4 regions of the Erwinia rhapontici genome follow, and region 1 is predicted to be linked to each of the others. Evidence: predicted binding sites of a transcription regulator. Region 1 holds the regulator's gene; each other region holds the start of a gene.
The links. Region 1 encodes Fur, which represses iron uptake genes when iron is present. Its sites were predicted from a motif close to ATAATAATGAGAACNACTATCAA; they were not measured.
Positions count from the first base shown of each region.

Region 2: the regulator Fur is predicted to act here: its motif matches at 1,444-1,466, upstream of LJN55_RS02650 (isochorismate synthase).
Region 3: the regulator Fur is predicted to act here: its motif matches at 1,878-1,900, upstream of LJN55_RS03870 (TonB-dependent siderophore receptor).
Region 4: the regulator Fur is predicted to act here: its motif matches at 1,240-1,262, upstream of LJN55_RS09070 (TonB-dependent siderophore receptor).

Region 1 covers NZ_CP085627.1:1,327,378-1,330,542, reverse strand. Annotated here, with positions in the region: gene ybfF (esterase) at 1-100, shown strand, start outside; gene ybfE (LexA regulated protein) at 213-494, shown strand; gene fldA (flavodoxin FldA) at 636-1,166, shown strand; gene fur (ferric iron uptake transcriptional regulator) at 1,564-2,007, shown strand; gene mtr (tryptophan permease) at 2,112-3,165, opposite strand, start outside.
Region 2 covers NZ_CP085627.1:578,012-581,176, reverse strand. Annotated here, with positions in the region: gene pmrA (two-component system response regulator PmrA) at 1-156, shown strand, start outside; gene pmrB (two-component system sensor histidine kinase PmrB) at 153-1,208, shown strand; gene LJN55_RS02650 (isochorismate synthase) at 1,490-2,665, shown strand; gene LJN55_RS02645 ((2,3-dihydroxybenzoyl)adenylate synthase) at 2,677-3,165, shown strand, end outside.
Region 3 covers NZ_CP085627.1:845,147-848,311, forward strand. Annotated here, with positions in the region: gene LJN55_RS03870 (TonB-dependent siderophore receptor) at 1-1,831, opposite strand, end outside; gene LJN55_RS03875 (siderophore ABC transporter substrate-binding protein) at 2,178-3,119, shown strand; gene LJN55_RS03880 (ABC transporter permease) at 3,120-3,165, shown strand, end outside.
Region 4 covers NZ_CP085627.1:1,906,156-1,909,320, forward strand. Annotated here, with positions in the region: gene LJN55_RS09065 (TonB-dependent siderophore receptor) at 1-957, shown strand, start outside; gene LJN55_RS09070 (TonB-dependent siderophore receptor) at 1,465-3,165, shown strand, end outside.

The DNA.
Region 1 (3,165 bases):
GCAGGCGCGTGCCCATGTCATCACCGGCGCAGGGCATTGGGTACATGCTGAGAAACCCGATGCGGTATTACGTGCAATCCGACGTTTTTTAGCGCTGTGAAAACCATTTTCGCTGGGGTATGATGGCGCGCTAAAATTTTGCCGCTGCTGATTATCAGACGGCATAACGGCCCTATTCATCAGCAATCCAGCCTTTCAGTATTACGATTCCTATGGCAAAAGAGAACACGGACCGCACAACGATCGATCTGTTTGCAGATGAACGACGTCCGGGACGACCCAAGACTAATCCGCTGACGCGTGATGAGCAGTTGCGTATCAACAAACGCAATCAGCTCAAGCGCGATAAAGTGCGCGGCCTGAAGCGTGTCGAACTGAAAATGAACAGCGACGCGGTTGATGTCCTGAATCAGCTAGCTTTCGAGCGCAATATCAGCCGCAGTGAACTGATCGAAGAAATGCTGCTGGAACAGTTGCAACGTCATCCGTCCTGATGGTATCAGGGCCTTAGCACTCAGCGACAAAACCGGCAGCATTACTCATTTATCCGCTCACGACGGTCTGTTATCATTAGCGATATCTGCGAAAAAATCAGCAGTCACCATATCATTAAGATTCAAGAGGTTATTAAACTCATGGCACTCGTCGGCATTTTCTTTGGTAGCGATACAGGCAATACCGAAAACATTGCAAAAATGATCCAGAAGCAACTGGGGAAAGATGTTGCAGAAGTTCGTGATATTGCTAAAAGCAGCAAAGAAGACCTTGAAGCCTTTGATATTCTGCTGCTTGGCATCCCAACCTGGTACTACGGTGAAGCCCAGTGCGACTGGGATGACTTCTTCCCAACGCTGGAAGAAATCGACTTCAACGGTAAACTGGTTGCGCTGTTTGGTTGCGGCGATCAGGAAGACTATTCCGAGTATTTCTGCGATGCAATGGGCACCATCCGCGACATCATTGAGCCGAACGGCGCAGTGATTGTCGGCCACTGGCCGAGCGAAGGTTACCATTTCGAGGCTTCGAAAGGCATGGCAGATGATAACCATTTCCTTGGCCTGGCCATTGATGAAGATCGCCAGCCAGAGCTCACCAACGAACGCGTTGAAAATTGGGTAAAACAAATTTTTGATGAACTTCAGCTAAAAGATATCATCGAAGCATAACCATAGCCGCTTGATGTGGGAGCTATCTCACATCAAGTAAGTGGTTTTTCCTATAGAAGTAATAGATACATGTTTGTAACTTTCATCTGCAAAACTGTACAATAACCCCATCGGTTACCCGCTTACTCAGCACCTGCCCCACTCTTTGAGGATGTGAGTCGCCCAAAGAGCGGTGAAGATGATGCAGATTGAAATGTTAACCCAGCCTAATTCGGGCGCGTGCTACCCTGGATGTAATGACACTTATCCTTACATCCATTGCGGTTTCAGGCACCCCTTATGGTTTTCATTTCGGAGTATCAGTTCTATACTGAGACGCACTCATCTTTTAGCGTCGACCGATGTTCAGGGCTTTTCAGCCACTAAGTGACTAGCAAAGTAACAGGACAATATCCGCATGACTGACAATAACACCGCATTAAAGAAGGCCGGCCTGAAAGTCACGCTTCCCCGACTGAAAATTCTGGAAGTGCTTCAGGAACCAGAGGGCCATCATGTCAGTGCGGAAGACTTGTACAAACGCCTGATTGATATGGGCGAAGAAATTGGTCTGGCCACCGTTTACCGCGTGCTGAACCAATTTGATGATGCGGGGATCGTTACCCGCCATAACTTTGAAGGCGGTAAATCCGTTTTCGAACTGACTCAGCAGCACCATCACGATCACCTGATCTGCCTGGACTGCGGTAAAGTTATTGAGTTCAGAGACGAATACATTGAGGAACGTCAGCGTGAAATCGCCACGCGTCACGGTATCAAACTGAGCAACCATAGCCTGTATCTTTATGGCCATTGTTCTCTGGGTGACTGTCGTGAAGACGAGACTCTGCACGACAAATAATCTGCACTGTTCAGTGTAAAAACCGGTGGCTTGCCACCGGTTTTTTTATGCCTGCGTTATAGCGATTCCTCCCGGCTAAAACGCTGCCAATCTGTCTCAAAAGGTTATCGCGTATAGAGCGGCAGCCAGCCACCATATGAAAGCAACGAGACCACGGCATTCAGTGCACCAAACAGCAGAACCAGCACAATCGGTGCCATCCCCCCTCTGACTCGCCACGTGGCAGTGGCAAAACGTCGACGTGACTGCCAGGCTAGTAGCGCTGGCGTGACAACAGCCCACAACGTCGCGGCCAGCCCGGCATAACCGATTGCCAGCAGAAAACCGTTGGGCCAGATCATCGCGGCAGTTAGCGGCAGAATAAACGTCAGCAGCGTGGTTTTTAATCTTCCGGACGCGGAGTTATCCAGTTTAAAGAGATCGGCAAGGTAATCAAAAAAGCCAAGACTGACACCGAGGAATGAACAGGCAACGGCGAAGTTAGAGAAGATATCCAGTAACAGATTCAGAGAGCGATTGTGCAGTACGCCGGATAACGCCCCCACCAGTACGTCAATATTACCGCCTTGCGCGGCAATCGCTTTAAATTCGCTGCGGGGAATATTGCCCATCGTGCCGATGATCCAGATAAAGTAAATCATCAGAGCCAGCAGCGTGCCGTAAATCAGGCAACGGCTCACGCGGCCTGCATTCTTATGGTAGTAAGTCGTCAACCCGGCAATGTTGCCATGGTAGCCGAAGGAGGCCAGACAAAACGGCACCACTATCCAGAGATATCGCAGATAATCGCGATCGGCTCCCTGGCTGTCGAGCAGAATAGCCGGCTGAACATGCCACAGCAGGCCGCCAAAAATCATCAGAAAGGTGAGGATCTTCGCGCCGAGAAAAATCAGCGTCATCCGGCTGACAACCGCTGTTCCCAGCCAGATAAACAGCGCCACCAGTAGCGTAAAGAGCAGCCCAGCCATACGTGCCGATATTCCGACATTTAATTGATTGAGGCTGTGCTGAATAATCGCGCCACTGGCAGAAATGTACGCATAGGTGAGGATCCCCAGCACAAAGACCACGGACAAACCGTTGATCAGGTTCCAGCCACGCCCAAGTAAATCGCGTGTGACCGTATCAAAACTCGCCCCGATGGGATAATGCAGGCTG
Region 2 (3,165 bases), 750 kb from region 1:
CACCGGGAAACACTCCTGCAGGATCTCTACAGCTGGCAAGATGATACCGGCTCAAATACCCTTGAAGTCCATATCCATAATCTGCGGCGTAAGCTGGGGAAAGACCGGATTAAAACCGTACGTGGCGTTGGCTATCGCCTGGAAGAACGCGCATGAACAGTATGCGTCGGCGTTTATTGATTATGCTGACGCTCATTCTGTTGAGCTGCCAGTTGATGAGCGCGCTCTGGCTGTGGCATGAAAGCCGCGAACAGATCAGTTTTCTGGTCAATGAGACCCTCTCTGCACACGCTCGTAATGATCAGGTAGAAAATGAAATCCGCGAGGCCATCGCCTCTCTGCTTCTGCCTTCGCTGGTGATGGTCTGCTTTACCCTGCTGCTTTCATTCTGGGCAATCAGCTGGATTATTCGCCCGCTCAGATCGCTTCAACAAAACCTGGTTACCCGCTCTGCTGACAATCTCTCTCCCCTGCCGCTGCATTCAGAAATGGATGAAATTGTGGCGGTCACCGGGGCGTTAAACCAGCTGCTGGGCCGTCTTGATAATACGCTGCAGCAGGAGCGGCTGTTCACCGCCGATGCTGCACACGAGCTGCGTACGCCGCTGGCAGGTCTGCGGTTACACCTTGAGCTGCTGGAGCAGGAAGGGGTAAAACAGGGGCCGATGCTGGTTGAGCGCATCGATCAACTGATGCATGTTATTGAGCAGCTCCTGATGTTGTCACGCGCCGGTCAGGCACTGGCCAGCGGCCATTATCAGACCCTGAGCTGGCATGATGTCATTGACCCGCTACGCCAGGAAATGGATGAACTACTGGCCCTGCGTCAGCAGCATCTTATTGTTAACAGCACGACAATACGCACGGTACAGGGCGATGCCATCTTGCTGAGGCTGATGCTGCGTAACCTGCTGGAGAATGCCTCACGTTACAGTCCAGAGGGCAGCACGATTACGTTGCTGGTGGAAGATGAGGAAACCGGAAGCCAGGTCAGTGTCCACGATGAAGGCTCCGGCATTGATGCCAGTATGGTAAACGATGCCATCAAAGCCTTCCGTCGAATGGATCGTCGCTATGGTGGTAGCGGACTTGGCCTGAATATCGTCCAGCGCATTGTGCAAATCCATCGTGGGCACCTCAGTCTGACGAACCGTAGCGATCGCAGTGGCCTCAAAGCCAGCTGCTGGTTACCCCATCAGCTTGACTAAACGTTTCCTGCTACCCGCCTAACATCCTCTGTTATCCCACGGGCGTTATCCCACGGGCATTTAATCAGAAATGCTTACCTTTTATGTGGATTCCTCTGGCCCCCTTTTCACAGGTAATGGCAGCACGGCTCGCGTACAGCACCCACCGTGTAAGGATGTCTTTACGATAATTAAATTAATTTACCTTTATTGACACTCCACAATAATCGACGTAGTTTACTGCACCTGAAAGCAAATGATAATAGTTCTTACTACGTTTATCATTTAAATGAGGATGCCCAATGGAATCGTTAACGTCAGAAAGTACGCTACAGTTTGCCTCACAGGCAGCCGCCAGTGGTTTTTTCTTTATGTCTCCCTGGCGCAGTCTGGCAGCACAGGGCTGCTTTACCACCGTCACCACCCCTGCATTCGGTGGCGAAGCGCTACAGAGCGAATTTCAACACGAAATCCGGCAACGATTCCTTGATGCGAAACGCCAGGGAATTGCTCACCCCGTGCTCGTCGGGGCGATCCCCTTCGATGCCAGCCAGCCTTCTTCCCTGTTTATCCCTGAGTCCAGCCAGTACTTCGATGGCAAGGCGTATCTGCAACAAATGGGCGCGCCAAAGAGTGAGCTTCCTGACGTCATGCGCCGTACTGCTCTGCCGGAGCAGGACGCCTTTATGCAGATGGTCAGCCAGGCGGTTGCAGCAACCACGACAAAACAGTTGGACAAAGTGGTGCTGTCACGCCTGATGGAAATCGTCACTACCGAGAAGATCGATATTGCCAACCTGATGACGCGCCTGATAACGCAGAATCCTGGAAGCTATAACTTCCATGTTGCACTACCGGAAGGGGGTTCATTGCTGGGGGCCAGCCCGGAGTTGCTGATGCGCAAGCATGACAGCCGCTATTACACCCATCCACTGGCCGGATCGGCGCGTCGTGAAAGTGATGCACAGAAAGATCGTCAGGCCGGGCAACAGCTGATGGCATCCACCAAGGATCGCTACGAGCATAAGCTGGTGACCGATGCCATGCGCGATGTGCTGCAACCCCGCAGCGCTTACCTTGCCCTGCCAGCGACCCCGGAGCTGTTGACCACCTCAACGCTCTGGCATCTGGGCACCGCGATTGAAGGTGAAGTGAGCCAGAAAGCCGATACGGCACTGTCACTGGCCTGCCTGCTGCATCCAACGCCGGCGCTGAGCGGCTTCCCGCATACCACTGCCCAGAAACTGATTGCTGAACTGGAACCGTTCAATCGGGGCCTCTTTGGCGGCATCGTCGGCTGGTGCGATGAGCACGGCAACGGTGAATGGGTCGTCACCATCCGCTGCGGCAAAGTGAACGGTAACCGCGTTCGTCTGTTTGCCGGTGCCGGTATCGTTCCGGCCTCCAGCCCGGAATCCGAATGGCGGGAAACCGGCGTCAAACTCAACACCATGCTACGGGCTTTTGGCCTGAACTAAAGAGTGCTGTCATGACCATCCCTTATTCTCGCTGGCCGGACGATCTGGCCACACAGTATCGCGCAAAAGGTTACTGGCTGGATCTGCCGTTAACGGACATTCTGCAACGTCACGCTGGCAGCAGCGCCGTAGCCGTGATTGACGGCACGCGCCGTTATCGCTACCACGATCTGGCACAGCAGTCCGATCGCCTGGCAGCCTCGCTGCAACGCCGTGGTCTGAAGTCAGGTGACACGGCACTGGTACAACTGGGTAACGTTGCAGAATTCTACGTCACCTTTTTTGCCTTGCTGAAAATTGGCGTCGCCCCTGTTAACGCACTATTCAGTCATCAACGCAACGAACTGAGCGCCTACGCGCTGCAAATTCAGCCCGCGCTGTTGATTGCCGACCGCCAGCACAGCCTGTTTAGCAACGATGATTATCTCAATCAGCTCCGGCAGGATTTCCCGGCGCTGAAGGTCGTGGCGTTGCACAATGAAAACAACGTTGCGCTTTCA
Region 3 (3,165 bases), 480 kb from region 1:
GCATATAGGTGGCATTAGTCCGCCAGTCGAGCACGTCACGCACCACCGGGATCGTCAGGCTGGCTTCCAGCCCTTCCACCAGCGCTTTGCCACCATTTTCCCATTGCAGGATGTTATAGCCGTTAGAGGCGGTGCCGAGCAGGTCGGTGCCGGAAACGATTTTATTTTTGTAGTCATTGCGGAACCAGGTCACACCCGCGGCATAGCCATCAGCTGCAAACTCCAGCCCCAGCTCTTTATTGACGCTGACTTCGGCATCCAGATTGGTGTTACCCAACAGGTAGCAACTGCCGGTGGCAACCGATGTCGGGCAGCCGTTACCCCGGGTGGCCAGCAGATAGCCTTCGCTTGACTGGTACAAATTCGGGGCTTTAAACACCCGCGCAATACCGGCTTTCAGTTTGAACCCTTCACCCAGATCCTGAGAGAAGTTAAAACTCGGGCTAAAGTTACTGCCGAATTCACTGTGGTGATCAAAACGCAGGCCCGGGATCAGGAAGGTCCCTTCCCATGGCTGGATATTATCTTCAACGTAGAGTGCGGCCGTGGTCGCGCTGTTCTTGCTGCTGCGATTGGCCGGATCCCCCGACATATCGCCGATGATCACGCCGCTGGCATCGGTGGCTGACATGGAGGCGCTGTCGTCCAGCTTTTCGTGATTCCACTCAGCGCCGAGGGTCACGGTTTGCTCAATCCAGCGGTCCATCGGCATATTGGCTTCCGCGCTGGCACGGTAATTTTCCAGTCGGCTGGTGCTGTACTCGTCGCTGTTAATCATCCCTTCCACACGACCGGTAGAACCTTCTTTCAGGCGCGTGTTATTGGTTTTTTCATAGTTGAAGGCGAGCTTAGAATCGCCCCATTCCCAGAAGCCGTTATGGGTCAGGCCGTAAGACTGACGGTACAGGCGGTTCGTCTCGGAACCGTACAGTGAGTCGACCAGGCCACCGGGGCTGATGTTGCCATTGCTGTACTGGGTATCTCCGGCGTAGATATTGCCCTGGCGGCTGTAGCCATAGCTGAAGTCGAGGATCTGCGAGGGGGTCATTTTCCAGGAAACCAGCGCATTAATATCTTTGTTACGCACCCCTTCACGGCCCGCGGCATACGCGCCGTTTTGCGCCTGGTTGATATCGGCGGCATCGGCATCGGTTTTGTTGAGGTTACCGTAGAGGCGCATGGTCAGCGCATCACCCGCCAGCGGGCCGCTCAGACTAAAGTTGGTGCGTTTTGTGTCACCTTCTTTGCTGTTTTCCGGCTGATTGGTAAACAGCGACAGGGAACCGTGCCAGTCTTTGGTCGGGCGCTTGGTGTGGATATTGATCACGCCACCGGCGGCCCCGGAGCCATAGCGGGCGGCGGCCGGGCCACGCAGCACTTCAATACGCTCGACCATTTCAGCAGGTACCCAGTTGCTGTCGCCACGGGTATCACGTTCACCTTTCCAGCTGTAACGCACGGAATTACGCGAGCTGACCGGCACGCCGTCAATCAGGATCAGGGTGTTTTCCGGGCCCATACCGCGAATATCAATCTGGCGGTTGTTACCCCGGCTGCCGTTGGCACTGTTTCCGGTCAGGTTGACGCCGGGCATTTTGCGGATGATGTCGGACAAATCGTTAACGGGCGGATTCTTCGCAATATCCTCTGCCGTGATGACAGAGACGCCAGGTTGTTGTTTTAACTCCTGTTCCGCTGTTTTTTGTACCAGCAGCACATCCTCCACGTCACTGGCGGCGGCGGTATCGTCATCGGCACTGGCTGTTCCGGCCAGCATGGCGGTCAGTAGCAGTGCCAGAGGGTGTAATCGAAAGCGTCCGTTCCTGTTCATTGCATCATCTCAAAGTGTTTAGTGTTGTAAGAGAATGTGCATGATAACGATAATTGTTCTCATTTCTATGGTGGGAAATACGAATCCTTAAAATCTCCACAATTGGCCACTTTTGTCAGTAAAAGTCAGCGATGGAGTTTTATTTGTTAATAATCAAGTTATTAAAATCTTCATATTTGCTTCGCAATCTTCTTATTTGCTACGGATTGTGAGTTTTGTCTGTTTTATGAACAGCGGATGCCATGTTCTGTCTACCCATCCTGCCAGGCAGTCGTTATTATCCCGCAACAAAATCGAACGCGAATCGTTCTCATTTTTGCTACTTATCTGATTCTCAGGAGAGAAAATGCGCTTCCCTCAGGCCTTCGTTTTATCGCTGTTTTCCGCCATGCTCGCCTGTGAGCCTGCGGCCTTTGCAGCAGATGCTCCCGCACTGACGGTCGTGCACGCGCAGGGTTCCACCGCTGTGCCGAAACATCCGCAACGTGTGGTGATCCTCAGCCCGGCAACGCTGGATATTGCTGATGCCCTGGGGATTAACCCGATGGGCGTGCCACAAACCAGCGCGCACTATCCGCAGCATCTGGCGAAGTACAATGGCAAGGCGTATCTGAATGCCGGCACGCTGTTTGAACCCAACTTTGAAGCCCTGAGCAATGCCAAACCCGATCTGATTCTGGCCGGTGCCCGCGCTCATGATGCCTATGGCAAGCTGAGTGAAATTGCCCCGACCCTCTCACTGGATCTCGACCCGAAACACTTCGTGCAAAGCCTGACCGAACGTACCGAACAGCTGGGAGCGATCTTCGGTAAAGAAGAGAAGGCACAACAGGTGATTGCGGCGTTTAATGCCCAGATTGCTGACGTGCGTAAAGAGTCCGCCACCGCCGGTAGCGCGATGATGCTGATGATTAACGGCGGCAAGATCAGCGCGCACTCACCGGGTTCACGTTTTGGTTTTATCTACGATGTGCTGGGATTTAAACCGGCCACGGCTTTCCCGGAAACCGGCAAACACGGTAATGCGGTGTCGCCTGAGTTCATCATGGAAGCGAATCCTGACTGGCTGTTTGTGCTGGATCGCGACAGCGCCATTGGCCGCAAAGAGGGCGTATCCGCACAGCAGGTGCTGGATAACCCGCTGGTGCGTAAAACCAATGCCTGGAAAAAACAGCAGGTGGTCTATCTCGATTCCGGTTCGCTTTATATTGCAGGCGGCATTCAGAGCTACAGCAATCTGATGACTCAGGTGAAGCAGGTGCTGGATAAAACGAAAACCCAGCCGTAAATGAAATCCGTAGCCTTTATTGCAGGCCTGGCATTACTGCTGGGCC
Region 4 (3,165 bases), 580 kb from region 1:
TACATTCTTGACTGGGCTAATCCGACCAGCATTGATATTGATGAAAGTGACTTCTCCCTGGTCACCAGCACGCGTAAGAGACTGCATCAGGTTGGTGTCTATTTACAGGACCAGCTGGAGTGGAACCGCTGGAACCTGGTGCTGTCAGGTCGTAATGACTGGAGCGAAATCCGTACGCTGGATCGTACCGATAACAGCGACACTCAGCAGAATGATAACAAGTTCACTGGCCGTGCAGGCCTGCTGTACGCCTTTGATTCAGGCTTTTCGCCGTATGTCAGCTACAGCACCTCGTTTGAACCTAACCTGAGTACCGGTGCACCGGGTGCCAAACCCTTTGCGCCAACCACCGGTGAACAGACCGAAGTGGGCTTCAAATATCAGCCAACGGGCACCAATACTATGCTAACGGTCTCCTGGTTTGATATTAACCAGAAGAACCTTACCGGCTATAACAGCGTATTGGGTTACAACGAAGCGATCGGCAAGGTCAATTCGAAAGGGGTTGAAACTGAGTTACGTTCTCAGCCAATTCCGGAAGTTGAACTGTTGGCGCAGTACACCTACACCGATGCGGTGACCAAAGAGAGCAGCACCAGTTCTGCTCTCGCGGGACGTGCCCCTTCGGGTATTCCGCGTCATGCAGCATCTGCCTGGGGTAACTACAGCTTCCTCGACGGCGTGCTAAACGGCTTTACTCTGGGTGCTGGCGTTCGTTACACCGGTGATGCTCCAGCAGACTCCATTGGACAGGATGAAGTTCCACACTTCACACTTTACGATGCGATGGTGAAATACAAGTTGGGTGAGGCAGTATCTGCGCTGAAAGGCACCACATTGCAGTTTAACGTGCAGAACCTGACGGATAAGCACTATGTGGCGTCATGCAGCAATACCGAAGCCTGCTTCTACGGTTCAGGCCGTACCTTCGTTGCTTCAGTGGATTATCGCTGGTAATAAAGGCAGGCGGGGCGTTGATTGCTCCAGAGATGTAAAGCGGGGTTCCACAGAGAACCGCGTTCCTGACAAGCTTCATTATCATCCTTTTAGCCACCCCAGACGGGGTGGCTATTTTTTTACCTGATCGTTCCCTCACCGCACGTCCTGCTTTTTTCTGACGCCAGTCTGTTTAGCCGAACCGTTATAAATCACACTGATTTTTTCTTTAGTTTACATGTTGTTACTTTTTATCGTCCGCGCCAGTTATTTGTGTAATAAGAAATGCTAATACAAATGTTATTGAGAGTGATTTACATTTGCATTAGTATGCGTCGGGACTTCATACAGGTAAGAGGTAACTCTGCATTTAGTAAGGTTTTTTTTCATTAATAGAGGGTGCGTTCGGACGTTAATGATCCGTGCCATTCCTGAAGTTAGCTACGGCCAATCAGTAAATCTAATGGGTTGGCGGGCTTTACTGGTTTCTTTCGTAGACAAGGCTGTTTCAGACGAGATAACACAACTATGTTGAAGAAGATAAAAACCCAGGCGCGCCCTGGTGTGGCAGTACACTCTGGAAATACCACCCTGCGCCTGCTGCTGGCGTCTTCACTGCTGGCGGCGCCGCTGGCGCAGTCCGCCACTGACAACACGCTGACGGTGACGGCGGAGTCCCAGGAGAGCGTGACGGGGCGTAACAGCGGTATTGTGGCGAAAGAGAGCGCTTCAGGCACCAAAACCCCCACCCCGCTGCGCAAAACCCCGCAATCTATTTCGGTGGTGACACGCGAGCAGATGGATGACCAGGCGGCAGCATCGGTTTCCGATGCCCTCAGTTATACCAGCGGTGTGGTGACCAACTATCGCGGTAACTCCAACCGTAACGACGAAATTATCAGCCGTGGCTTCCGCTACGCGCCAAAACTGCTGGATGGTCTGCACTTTGGTCTTTCCAGCTCCAGCGGGGGAGCCGGGCAGGTTGACCCGTGGTTGCTGGAGCGCGTGGAGATGGTCCACGGCCCGGCAGGGGTGTTATACGGCCAGGTCAGCCCGGGTGGCCTGGTGATCATGACCAGCAAACGCCCGACGGCTGAAGCCGTTCGCGAAGTGCAGCTCAGCACCGGCAATCATCATCTGGGTGAAGCGGCCTTTGATTTTGGCGGTAAGCTGAACGATGACAACACGCTGTTTTATCGTCTGAACGGTATTGCCAGCACCAGACATGAAGAAGTGAAAAACAATAAACAGGAACGCGTGGCAATAGCGCCCGCCATCACCTGGCTGCCGAATGCCGATACCAGCTTTACCCTGTTAACCAGCTACCAGAACGACCCGAAAGCCGGATCGCGTAACTTCCTGCCGATGGTCGGGACGTTGAAAGAAGCCAGCACCGGGTATATCCCGTATGACCTGAATATCAATGACCCTAACTACTATGGTAACAAGCGCGAACAGGCCTCCATTGGCTATGAATTTGACCACAGCTTCAATGACGCGCTGTCGTTTACCCAGAACCTGCGCTATACCCATCGCGATGAAGACTATAAATATATGGTCTACACCACCAGCTCCACCCTCAACGACCACACCATTGAACGTCGCCCGCAACATGAAACGGTGATGACGAACGAATTCGGTGTCGATAACCACCTCAAAGGGCTGTTTGATACCGGTGATGTCGGCCATACCGTGCTCGGTGGGCTGGATTATCGCTGGAGCCGCGTTGCCAGCACCCTGTCACGCCACACCTCGACCCAGTACCAGCTCGACTGGGCAAATCCTGGTCGTGTTGATGTGAATGAGGATGATTTTACCTCCAGCATTAACACCGTGAAGCAGCTGCATCAGGTTGGGGTATACCTGCAGGATCAGATGGAGTGGAATAACTGGAACCTGGTCCTGTCCGGCCGCAACGACTGGTCGCAAATCCGCACGATTAACCGCCTGAACGGCACCGATGTGAAGAACAATGACAGCGCCTTTACCGGCCGTGCCGGGCTGTTGTACGCCTTCGATAACGGTCTGTCGCCGTACATCAGTTACAGCACCTCGTTTGAACCGAACCTGAGCAATGGCGCACCGGGAACCGATCCGTTTAAGCCGACAACAGGGGAGCAGACCGAAGTGGGGGTGAAATACCAGCCGCCGGGTTCCAATACCGTGATGACCGTGTCGGTGTTTGATATTACTCAGAAAAATATCACCTCGGCGAATACGGTGACCGGT